DNA from 3 places in the Pseudoalteromonas sp. BZB3 genome. Region 1 is predicted to be linked to each of the others. Evidence: predicted binding sites of a transcription regulator. Region 1 holds the regulator's gene; each other region holds the start of a gene.
The links. The regulator ArgR, encoded in region 1, controls arginine synthesis, uptake and breakdown. The targets are predictions, from matches to a motif close to ANTGAATANNTATTCANT.

Region 1 (4,196 bases):
TGGTAACTATGTGTTTATCCAGCATGGCAGTCAGTATGTCACTAAGTACCTGCATCTGAATAAACGTATGGTTAAAACAGGCCAGAAGGTAAAACAGGGCCAAAAAATTGGTACTGTTGGTGCAACAGGCCGAGTAACTGGTGCGCATTTACACTATGAGTTTTTAGTGAATGGGGTTCACCGCAACCCGAAAACAGTAAAACTACCTAAGTCGGAACCATTACCTAAAACCGAACTGGCGAAGTTCAAACCGGTCGCTAAAGACTTACTTGCCCAACTAGAGCGCTCAAGAGAACTTAGGTTAGCTCTGAATAACTAACCTTAAGTAACTTATCAAATTAAAAAGCAGCGCTGTAGCTGCTTTTTTATACCCTAATTTTTAATTTATTGGCTCTTAGCTCTTAGCTCTTAGCTCTTAGCTCTTAGCTCTTAGCTCTTAGCTCTTAGCTCTTAGCTACCAAGGTTAAACACAAAAGGTGCCAAGCAAAAAGGTTCAGGCATAAAAAAACCCGCCGAAGCGGGTCTTAAAACTTTCAGGTTGCGATTATTGCGCAGCCATGAAGTCGATACCTTCTTGGATATCTTTGTTTAATGTTTCTAGCATGTCGTTCTTTGCTTTCTCTTCGAACGCGCTTAGCTCGCCGTAAGAAAGAATTTCTTCAACACCGTTAGTACCTAAACGTACTGGGTGTGCGAAGTATGCTGCGTCACCGTTCTCAACTGCAACGTATGCATAGTCAACAACATTTTGCTCGCCTTGAAGACCTTTAACTAGTGAGAAGCAGAAACGTGCTGCTGCTGCACCCATTGAAAGTGTTGCTGAACCGCCGCCCGCTTTCGCGTTAACAACTTCAGTACCCGCGTTTTGGATACGTGGAGTAAGTGCTGCAACTTCTTCTTCAGTGAACTCAACACCTTCAACTTGAGAAAGTAGAGGAAGAATAGTAGTACCTGAGTGACCACCAATAACTGGTACTTTAACTTCAGATACGTCAACACCTTTCAGTTCAGCAACGAATGCTTCTGAACGGATAACGTCTAGCGTAGTTACACCGAATACACGTGAAGCTTCATAAGTACCCGCTTTTTTGAATACTTCAGCAACAATTGGTACAGTGCCGTTTACTGGGTTAGTGATAACACCAACTAGTGCTTTAGGACAGTTACGTACGATACCTTCTGCAAGTGTCTTGATGATACCAGCGTTAACATTGAAAAGGTCAGCACGGTCCATACCAGGCTTACGAGGCATACCAGCTGGGATAAGAACAATGTCAGCACCCGCTAGCGCTGCGTCAAGATCATCTGCACCAAAACCTGCAACTTTAACTGCAGTTGGGATGTGAGATAGGTCTACAGCAACACCAGGAACAACTGGCGCTACGTCGTATAGAGATAGCTCAGAACCTGCAGGAAGGCCATTTTTAAGAAGTAAAGATAGAGCTTGACCGATACCGCCAGCGGCACCTAATACAGCAACTTTCATGTGGAATTCTCCATAATTTGAAGGTGGAATTGTGTGTGCTGTAAAGATAATGAAAAGTGCAGGTAAAAACAAATTTATCGGCGCTATTTTAAGGTTTTTTTCGACTATAGTTGTAAAATATTGCTTTCAGCGTGCAAGCTCGCTTTACACTTCAAAATATTCATTTTTCTATTTCTGGAAATATCCAACATCTCAGTAAATCTTGCAATCAATTCACTTTGTTTTTTAATTGCAAAGTTGGGTCTGGATTCAGAATTGTGTAAAATCTAAGTAATATTTAATAAACGAGTTCAATTATGCAAGCAAACGAGAAGCAAGAAGCACTGATTAAGGCGTTCAAAGCACTATTAAAAGAAGAAAACTTTGGCTCGCAGGGTGAAATTGTCGATGCCCTGAAAGATCAAGGCTTTGATAATGTAAGTCAAAGCAAAGTGTCACGTATGCTAAGTAAGTTTGGTGCGGTAAGAACTCGTAACGCAAAACAGGAAATGGTTTACTGCTTACCGGCAGAAATGGGCGTACCAACGGCAAAAAGCCCATTAAGACAATTAGTGATTGATATCATGCACAATGAAATGATGATCATCATCCGTACCAGCCCTGGTGCAGCTCAACTGATTGCCCGCTTATTAGACTCATTAGGTACTGCAGATGGCGTATTAGGTACCATTGCTGGTGACGATACTATTTTTATTGCACCAGCTAAAATCTCAGAGATAGATGTAACGCTTGAGAAAGTAAAAACCTTATTCGACAACGTTTAACTTTCGGCTATTTGCGCCATGTTTTGCAAAAACTGCACGGATGGCGCAAAAAACGCAGCCCCCATATCGGCCTGACAATAATCTAGCCACGCATCGTAGTGCTGCTCGTTTCCTACTCGAGTCGCTAACAACTTCTCAAAAGCACTGCCCTTAGCGGCACAACTCACCCATAAAGATCCTTGCTCAAACACATCTCCAAACGGCATGCTTTGCTCAAGCAGCAGTGGTAAGTTGTCTGCATTGTTAAGCTCAGATAGAGCTGCGTGATTATTAGACAAAGGAATCTCTAGCTTTTTATTTTCTAAACGAGAGCGCCCCATAATAGCTTCTTGGTCATTCAGACTGAGTTGTTGCCAACGGTTTAGATCAAACTTCACTCGCTGCACATGAATGTAGCTACCTTGGTCTTCAAAGCTTTCAGGGTCATGAACTAAAGCCACTTGGCGCTTAAAACGTCCATGAGGCGTATTAGCACCATAAATAAAGCCGTTAAAGTCTCTGCCATCTAAAAAACGAAAAGTGCGGATATGTGCAACCAATTCTACTTTGCCAGCCAACATATGCCTGACACTTTGAGCAAATAGATGATTCACATCTTCTCTGTCAGATCGGATCACATACAACAAATCAAATGGTTGAGTGTGCATTAGGTGCTCGTGAGAGCGAATATGCGGAAAGCTTTTTAACTCTTTAGGAATACATTCAGGATATATATGCGGCCAGTATTGTGCCCCAATGGCCACAAAGCTAGATACCATAGACTCAGAGAAGCGGTCGCTCAACTCTGACTGTAAGCGTTCACATTGCCCTAATGCTGCTCTAACGGCTTCATCTTGACCATCAAGTACATTAAAAAACAAATGTAGTCCATGCAGATTTGCCTCTGCACACACTCCTGACTGCGGCTGAGCCATGGCACCCCAAGTTATAATAAGTAATGACTATGAAAAGAAATTTACCGCATGTGGCTTAATTTTAAAAGTCACTGGCTCATTAATATTCAGGGCATGTTCACTTTCGACAGGCACTTCGATGACTTGCTCTGCCACTTTTATTTGATAAATAAACTCAGTCCCGATAAAACGCGATTGCAGAATTTCGACGTCATTCGTGTCGCCATTTTCTAGCTGTATATGAGCAGGTCGAATATAAATTTGCCCTGTACCCTGCGCATTTTCACACGCTTTTGTCGAAGTAAAGCTACCAAATGAAGTGGTAAACTTGCATTTATCTTCAGCCTGCGCTGGAATATAAATGCCCTGCCCCAAGAATTCTGCCACTTCTTTACAAGCTGGCTGCTCAAACAGTGTTTTAGCATCGCCTAATTGGGCGATTTTACCTTGATGCATTACAGCCAGTTTATCTGCAAAAGCAAAGGCCTCTTCTTTTGAATGACTCACAAAGATAGCTGAGACCTTTTGATCTTTTATGATCTGTCGAATGTCATTGATCAGTTGGAAGCGCACTTGCGCATCAATATTCGAAAAAGGCTCGTCAAGCAGTAACAAGTTAGGTTTATAAGCAAGCGCTCTCGCAATGGCGACACGTTGTTGCTGACCACCTGAAAGCTCATGAGGATAACGCTCAGAAAATTCAGATAAATGCACAAGCTCAAGCATTTCATTTACACGTTCTTGTTTGTCAGCCTTATTAAATTTACTTAGGCCAAACGCGATATTTTGAGCAACCGTCAAGTGAGGAAATAACGCATAATCCTGAAACATCATACCAATATTACGATGCTGCGGTGCTGTAAACTGCGTGTTGTCACTCATGGTTTTACCATGAATAACAATTTGACCTTGCTGAGGCGTTAATAAACCTGCCACGGCTTTTAAAGTGGTGGTTTTGCCACAGCCACTGGCACCTAATAAGCAAACAATTTCATTTTCGGCGACTTCTAAATCTAAATTTTCAATCACTTTTTGGCCATCGTATTGATAGCT
Region 2 (4,196 bases), on a different contig from region 1:
CCTTCATTTTAAAGAGCGCAAATAAGCGCTCTTTTTTTTACATTCTTTTACAGTTAAGTAGTCATTCTGTTTACTTGAGAAATATTCAATTAATATCTTGCTAGCTTGTCCCCTTTTTGATAGTTTCTTTTTTGACCTTGAGTCACACTTAATAAGGAAAGTCACTATGAAATTGAAGTTAAACAAAAAGAAAGTAAAAAACTTAAGCTTAGATAACTCACAAGCTGTTTTAGAAGCAACGCCGCAAATCGCAGGTGGTGTGCCTGTGTTTGTAAAAACTGAGGTTTGCCATACAAACCCTTGCATCACAATTACTACTTTACCGCCGAGCTACAGAAACGATTGTTTATCTTAATAAACGTAAGTTTTAGAAAATTACTCTATTCATCATTGGTCCTGATGTTATGTAAATAACTCATGCAGAGGTACCAAGCCTACTCATTTAAGGAAAATAAAATGAAACTTAAACTAAACAAAAAAAGCGTAAAAAACCTTTCAAAAGACAACAAAGCACTTCCAGTAAATGCAACTCCAGCGGTCGCGGGCGGTGTTAATACCCTACGATGCATCACTGACACAGGCTCAATCGTGTGTGATAGACCAACAACTTACACATTTAGTATCGAGATTTGTAGAACAATTCCATGTGACATCATGTAATTGAGCATACTATGATAAAAGCCACCTTCGGTGGCTTTTTTAGTTTTAGAAACACAATTTATGAATTAGCTTTGTGATCTTCTCTTGTGATGGTTTGATTTTCTCCATTGCTAAAAACTCATCTGGCTGGTGGGCTTGTTCGATAGAGCCAGGGCCCATAACAATCGTTTCACAGCCAAGTTGCTGTAAAAATGGTGCTTCAGTACAGTAGTTCACAGCAATGGCTTGCTCTCCAGAAACCACTTCGGCCAGTTTTACCAAGGCGCTGTCAGTTGTGCCTATAAAGGCCGGAATAGGATCATGCAAGTCGATAACCGCGACGCTATTTGGGTATTCATCATTAATAGGTTTAACCGCTTCTAGCAATAATAATTGCAGCTCTTGAATACTCAGCCCAGGCAGTGGACGAATGTCTAAGTGCAATTCACAGCAGCCACAGATACGATTGGCATTATCTCCCCCATGAATATGCCCTAGATTTAGAGTGGGGTAGGGTATTGTAAAATGCTCAATTGAATATTTATTCTTTAAAGTGTCTTTTAGTTGCAACAGCTTTGCAATAATCTTATGCATCACTTCAATGGCATTTAAACCACGTGCAGGATCAGAACTATGACCCGACTTACCCGTCACACGAATGGCGGTACTCATGTGCCCTTTATGGGTGAATACAGGCACCATATCAGTCGGTTCACCGATGACACAAAATTCAGGTTTTAAGCTTTGATGTTTCGCCACTTCTTGTGCGCCTGCCATTGTGGTTTCTTCATCTGCGGTGGCGAGGATCATAATGGGTTTAGCTTGTTTCGCATCTTGTGCGTCAAGTCGCTTAATGGCTTCAATCACAAATGCAAAAAAGCCTTTCATATCAATTGAACCTAGACCAAATAATTTGTTGTCGACTTCACTAAGTTTAAATGGATCATAACTCCAGCGGCTGTCATCAAAAGGCACAGTGTCTGTATGCCCAGCTAACATCAAACCGCCTTCACCTTCGCCACGTTTGGCCAGTAAGTTGAATTTACCCGGCGCGCTTTCAAGTTCTGTAATCTCAACCTGAAAGCCTAAATTTTCACACCAAGCTGCTAATAATTCTATGGTGGAGTAATTGCTCATATTGAGCTGTGGATCGAGTGCACTAATAGAAGGCTCGGCGATAAGTTGCTGGTACATATTAATAAAAGCGGGAGTGGTCATATCAGTCCAAAATATTTATTCAAAATGTTTGCATAATAATTTATATGTGTTTAGTATGAATATCAATTCACTTTTTAAGCATAAATATAAATCGAGGCTAAGATGCGACGACATACATTCAACACTTTTTAAATAATGCCCATGAGGCCCGAAACGGAACCAAATTTTTAGAGATTTTTTTACTATGTTGAATGTAACCATTATTGGCGCTAGCGGCTATAGCGGCGCCGAATTAGCCAGTTTAATTGCCAAACATCCCAACTTCTCCCTTGCTGGATGTTTTGTGTCAGAGCAAAGTTTAGACAAAGGAAAGCTCCTGAGTGACTTGTATCCAGAACATGCCTCTTTGCTCGACACGCTTCTTTTACCTCTTAATGAACAAGCCTTTATTGATATCGAAGCAAATGCTGACTTCGTTTGCCTGTGTACAGATCACAAAGTCAGTGTAGAGCTCGCGCCTAAGTTTTTAGCTATGGGCAAAAAAGTATTTGATTTATCAGGCGGCTTTAGACTTAAAAACCCCCAAGATTACGACAGCTTTTATGGCTTCACGCACCAATCACTAACCTGGCTTGCACAAGCTGAATATGGTTTAGCAGAGTGGAATGCAAAGGGTATTTCACAGGCACAACTGGTTGCTGTTGCAGGCTGTTATCCAACGGCTGCGTTAAATGGTTTAAAACCACTTAAACAAGCCGATTTACTTGCGGACGATACCATTATTGTAAACGCGGTATCAGGTGTCACGGGTGCGGGTCGTAAAGCCAATATAGGTACCCAGTTTTGCGAAGTGTCTCTTGCGCCTTATGGTTTATTCAATCACAGGCATACGCCAGAAATTTCACAGTATCTGGGTCATTCAGTGTTATTCACCCCACACTTAGGTAATTTTGCTCGCGGCATTCTTGAAACTATTTATGTGAAGCTGAAGCCGGGTGTAAGTGAGCACCAGGTTAATGAAGCATTTCAGGTATTGGCCGACGAGCCGTTAATTCGTTTAAAAGGCAATAAGCAAATGCCTTCAATTAAAGGTGTGGCTAAACAGCCGTATGTTGATATTGGTTGGCAAGTACAAGGTGAACAACTGATCGTGGTGGTTGCCATCGATAACCTGTTAAAGGGGGCTGCTGGTCAAGCGCTTCAGTGTATGAATATCGCAGCATTGTTACCTGCTGAACTTGGCTTAAAAGGAGTGTCATGAAGATGCAAACATGGGTCATTAAAGTCGGTGGAGCGGTGTTAAACACGGAAGATGCAGCGATGGGACTATTTTCTGCAATTGCTGAGCTGACAAAAGTACAAATCGACAAGCAGTTTGTTGTGGTACATGGCGGTGGCGCGCTAGTTGATAAGTGGTTGTCAGAGGCGGGCTTTGCAACGGCTAAGCACCAAGGTCTTCGTATCAGCCCAAAGGAACAGATGCCTTATATAGTTGGTGCATTGGCTGGTACTGCGAACAAACAACTGAGTGGTCAAGCCATTAAAGCTGGTTTAAAACCTGTGGGTACTTGTTTATATGAAGCGGGTTTAATTGCTTCGCAAAAACTCAAAGCATTAGGTCAAGTGGGCGAGTGCCAACAGGGTGAAGCAAGTATTCTACCTACTCTGTTAGAGCTGGGCAGAACACCTATGGTGAGCTCAATAGGTATCGGAGTTGATGGTCAACTTTATAACGTTAATGCAGATGAAGCGGCGGCGGCGATTGCCGAGCAACTAGATGCTGAACTGATTTATATGACAGATGTAGAGGCGGTGCTTGATGCGAATAAGCAGCCTTTACATCAACTATCTGAACAACACATTGCAACTCTTATTGAAGAAGGAGTCATTGTTGGCGGCATGGAGGTCAAAGTGAAGACCAGCCTGCACGCTGCACAACACTTACGACGCGGGGTGTACATATCGAGCTGGCAGAAGCCAGAAAATCTTATTGCCTTAGTTCAAGGCATCCATGTCGGTACAAAAATTACACCTTAGGAAATAGCAATGACATCTCATTTTTTAACAGGATTAGAATTAAATAAAGCACAAGCGTTAAAACTATTATCGCTTGCACAAACCATCAAGCAGCAACCAAAAGAGTTTAACCAAGCCCTTGCAGGTCAATCTATCGTTACCTTGTTTGAAAAGCCGAGTTTACGTACTCGTGTGTCTTTCGATATTGGTATTAACCGTTTAGGCGGCCATGCGGTTTATCTTGATCAACAAAACGGTGCGATGGGCGGTCGTGAGTCGGTGAAAGATTTTGCCCTCAATATTGCCACTTGGGCTGATGGCATCGTGGCACGTGTTAATGCGCACAGTTCACTGCAAACATTGGCTGAGTTTTCGAGTGTGCC
Region 3 (4,196 bases), on a different contig from region 1:
GCAGGTTTTCAGGGGCGAGATCGGGAAGGCAATATTACAACGCTAGGTCGTGGTGGCACAGACACAACCGCGGTAGAGTTAGCGGGTGCATTAAAAGCGGCTGAATGTCAGATATTCACAGACGTAGATGGTGTATACACCACAGATCCCCGCATTGAGCCAAACGCACGTCGCCTTGAGCAAATTACCTTTGATGAAATGTTAGAGATGGCAAGTCTTGGTGCGAAAGTCTTACACTTACGCTCGGTTGAAGCGGCGGGTCACTATCGCTTACCACTTAGGGTGCTATCGAGCTTTTGCCACTCAAAGGGGACATTAATTACTTACGAGGAGCCAGATATGAACAAAGCCCCAGTTTCAGGTGTGGCTGCAAGTAAAGATGAGGTGTTAATTACTCTTAAGCAGTTACCAAATCAACCACAGATCTTTGCAAGCCTACTCACCGTATTGGCTGATGCGGGCATTGCGGTAGATATGTTGAGCCAATTAAATCACCAACTTGATAAAATAGACTATGCTTTTACTGTGCACAGTAATGATCATCATCAAGTTATTGAGCTTTTGACACACCAGCAAGAAAGTCTCGGTTTTGTTGAATTGGCGTGTGATAAGGAAGTGGCTAAAGTGTCTGTAATCGGCATTGGCCTGAAGTCTCATGTAGAAGTTATCGCACAGTTCTATACGGCAATGTCTCACGAGAATATTAGAGCTGACTTAGTGACAACATCCGAAATGAAAATTTCGGCTTTGCTGCCGCAAAAGTACTTAGAATTGGCTGTTAGAGCATTGCACAGCACATTTTTATTGGAAAGTATTGAGTAAATTGGTTTTTTTGCTTACTTTTATGACAACTTTTCATTAAAATGAAATTGACGCGGAATCTTCTAATTTTTGGAATAACAGGAGCAATAGAATGCTAATACTAACTCGTCGAGTGGGTGAAACCCTAATGATTGGTGATGAAGTAACTGTAACTGTACTAGGTGTTAAAGGTAACCAGGTACGTATTGGTGTTAATGCACCTAAAGATGTTTCAGTTCACCGTGAAGAGATTTACATGCGAATTCAGGCTGAAAAGTCTGGTCCTGCAACAGGTAACATCTGATCAGCTTTTAGCGAATAATTTAAGGAGCCACTATTCATTAGTGGCTTTTTTTTGCGCTAAGATAAATTCAACCGTCTCGTCATCCAATGCACTTAAAGATAAATATTGTGCACCTTTTAGTGAATAGATCAGTAGACCTCTGTCTGTTTTTATAACTTTGGTGATGTTTTGCCAATTAAATACAAACGATTTGTATGGGTTAGCTGCTTTAATTTTTTCTTCGTCAATCTCAACAATCACATTGGAGCCACTTGCTCTGCTGATCATCTGTCTGGTAACCCACCAAGGACGGCGATAGTAATATGAAATGCATTCAATGACTGCCAAAATGATTAAGAAATTTCCTAGGTAGCCATTCTCTAAACCATAAATAGACAATAAACCGAGCAGGGTTAGAAAACCGACTAACGCATATTTAGGTTTGTTAGTTTTCCCAAATTTTTCGGACTCATCAAAGCACTCCTGATAGTAAGGCTTATCAAGGGTAAATTCGTGTTTATACATAGCAACTCATTAATCTTTATTTGCTGCCAATTTTATCAAAAAAGAATGGTGTATGCGTATTTGAAATTTTTAATGTGACTTGCATTAAGTATGAAAATACATTTTTTATTCAATCATAACGGTGTTTTGTTTAGTGTCGTCTTGGTCTTACCATTTTTTGTTTCCGTTTTTAAAACTTGTCTTTGTAACCTATTTATCACTTTTATTTAAAGGTATTTAAATAAACCTGCGCTATTTTGAATATTTTTCATATTTATCTCAGTAATTCATTCGTTTTATCAGTGTTTTACAGTTAAGTTGTTGCTATTGTTCAACTTTTAATATTGGTATTACCAATTTACAATATTGTTTACAAGTTGAGCTCGTTTGTTATGATGTTGAATAAATATTTATAAAAAATGATTAATGACGCAAGGCGCGTTGTGAAAAAGGGGGAGAACATGGATATAGGTGCATTGTTGCTAGAGGCAGCCAGCTTAATGCTTACCGGCATGGTTGGGGTTTTTGCCTTCTTATCTATCTTAATTTTTGCTGTAAGCAAGTTATCACTTATCGCAGGTGGTGATGAGCCAGTAAAGCCACAACGTCAACCTACTAAACGCCCAGCATCAACAGGGGTATCTAACGCGCACATTGCTGCAATCAGTGCAGCTATCGCTCAGTACAGATCAAAATAATAAAGGGGTACACTATGTCAAAGTTAAAATTAACTGAATTGGTTTTAAGAGACGCACACCAGTCATTACTTGCTACGCGAATGCGACTAGAAGACATGCTACCAATCGCAGAGAAACTAGATAAAGCCGGTTATTGGTCTGTTGAATCTTGGGGTGGTGCAACCTTTGATTCTTGTATCCGTTATTTGGGCGAAGATCCTTGGTATCGCATTCGCGCTTTAAAAGAAGCCATGCCAAACACCAAGCAGCAGATGCTTTTACGTGGTCAAAACTTACTGGGTTATCGCCATTATGCCGATGACGTGGTGGAGAAATTTGTAGAACGTGCACATCATAATGGTGTTGATGTTTTCCGTATTTTCGATGCCATGAATGATGTCCGAAACCTCGAAACTGCGATTAAAGCCGCTATTAAAGTCGGAGCGCATGCGCAAGGTACCATTTCTTATACTGTGAGTCCGGTTCACACTTTAGACATGTGGCTAGATCAAGCGAAAAAACTAGAAGCCATGGGCTGTCATTCAATCTGTATTAAAGATATGGCTGGCTTATTAAAGCCTTATGATGCAGAAGAACTGATCACTGAACTTAAAAATACCGTGTCAGTGCCAATTGCCATGCAGTGTCACGCGACAACGGGTTTAAGCACAGCGACATACCAAAAAGCAATCGATGCGGGCATTGATATGCTTGATACCGCTATTTCGTCTATGAGTATGACTTATGGTCATAGCGCCACAGAGACCATGGTGGCTATCACTGAAGGCACAGCGCGTGATACAGGTTTAAACCTTGGTGAGCTTGAAGAAATTGCGAGCTACTTCCGTGAAGTTAGAAAAAAATACGCGGCGTTTGAAGGTAGCTTAAAAGGCGTTGATGGCCGTATCTTACTCGCTCAAGTACCAGGCGGTATGTTAACTAATATGGAAAACCAGCTTAAAGAACAAGGCGCGGGCGATAAGCTAGATGATGTTCTAAAAGAGATCCCGGCTGTTCGTAAAGACCTTGGTTTTATTCCGCTTGTGACACCAACATCGCAAATCGTCGGTACTCAGGCGGTACTAAATGTTCTAACTGGTGAGCGTTACAAGACCATCACTAAAGAGACGGCGGGTGTGTTAAAGGGTGAGTATGGTTCAACCCCAGCTGAAGTTGACTCAGAGTTACAACAACGCGTATTAGATGGCGCAGAAGCGATCACGTGTCGCCCTGCTGATTTAATCGATGCTGAGCTTGATAGCCTTGAGGCTGAGCTAGTTGCGAAAGCCAAAGAAGACAACATAGAGTTGGCTGAAGAGCAAGTCGATGACGTGTTAACTTATGCGTTATTCCCGCAAATTGGTCTTAAGTTCCTTAAGAATCGAAATAATCCAGATGCATTTGAGCCGAAACCAACTCTAGTTACCACTGAAAAGCCTGCGCCTGCTGCAAAACCGGCTTCTCCACAAAAACAATCAACAGAGCGTTACAGCGTGCAAGTTGATGGCAAAGTTTATGATGTTGTCGTTGCACCAGGTGGTGAACTAAAAGAAGTACAAGTCAAAGATAGTGAGCTTATTCCACAGTCAGCATCGGTCAGTACGAGCGAAACGCTCAATGCACCGCTTGCCGGTAACATCTTTAAGTTATTGGTACGTGCAGGTGATGCAGTCGCTGAAGGCGATGTAGTCATGATCATGGAAGCCATGAAGATGGAAACAGAAGTGCGTGCGACGCACAGCGGTACGGTTGCAAATGTCTTAGTCTCTGAAGGTGACTCTGTCGCAACGGGCGATGCCATGATTGAGCTTGCATAGGAGGTCACATGGACGGGTTGTTAAATTTATGGCAAGCAACGGGCCTTGCCAACTTTACCGTGCCAGCTCTAGTCATGATGGCGGTGGGCTGTGGTTTACTCTACCTTGCTATAG

Region 2: argC (N-acetyl-gamma-glutamyl-phosphate reductase) is a predicted target of ArgR. The motif match lies at 1,912-1,929, and genes of this name have one in related genera.
Region 3: ABMY35_RS19565 (OadG family transporter subunit) is a predicted target of ArgR. The motif match lies at 1,986-2,003, and genes of this name have one in related genera.

What each region holds. Positions count from the first base shown of each region.
Region 1 is NZ_JBECOS010000008.1:130,331-134,526, reverse strand. It holds gene ABMY35_RS06305 (peptidoglycan DD-metalloendopeptidase family protein) at 1-319, shown strand, start outside; gene mdh (malate dehydrogenase) at 545-1,486, opposite strand; gene argR (transcriptional regulator ArgR) at 1,783-2,250, shown strand; gene ABMY35_RS06290 (Dyp-type peroxidase) at 2,247-3,164, opposite strand; gene ABMY35_RS06285 (ABC transporter ATP-binding protein) at 3,192-4,196, opposite strand, start outside.
Region 2 is NZ_JBECOS010000003.1:50,782-54,977, reverse strand. It holds gene ABMY35_RS03650 (hypothetical protein) at 167-355, shown strand; gene ABMY35_RS03645 (hypothetical protein) at 457-660, shown strand; gene argE (acetylornithine deacetylase) at 706-1,857, opposite strand; gene argC (N-acetyl-gamma-glutamyl-phosphate reductase) at 2,045-3,058, shown strand; gene argB (acetylglutamate kinase) at 3,055-3,834, shown strand; gene ABMY35_RS03625 (ornithine carbamoyltransferase) at 3,844-4,196, shown strand, end outside.
Region 3 is NZ_JBECOS010000018.1:115,719-119,914, reverse strand. It holds gene ABMY35_RS19580 (aspartate kinase) at 1-822, shown strand, start outside; gene csrA (carbon storage regulator CsrA) at 914-1,105, shown strand; gene ABMY35_RS19570 (YcxB family protein) at 1,136-1,609, opposite strand; gene ABMY35_RS19565 (OadG family transporter subunit) at 2,050-2,286, shown strand; gene oadA (sodium-extruding oxaloacetate decarboxylase subunit alpha) at 2,301-4,082, shown strand; gene ABMY35_RS19555 (sodium ion-translocating decarboxylase subunit beta) at 4,091-4,196, shown strand, end outside.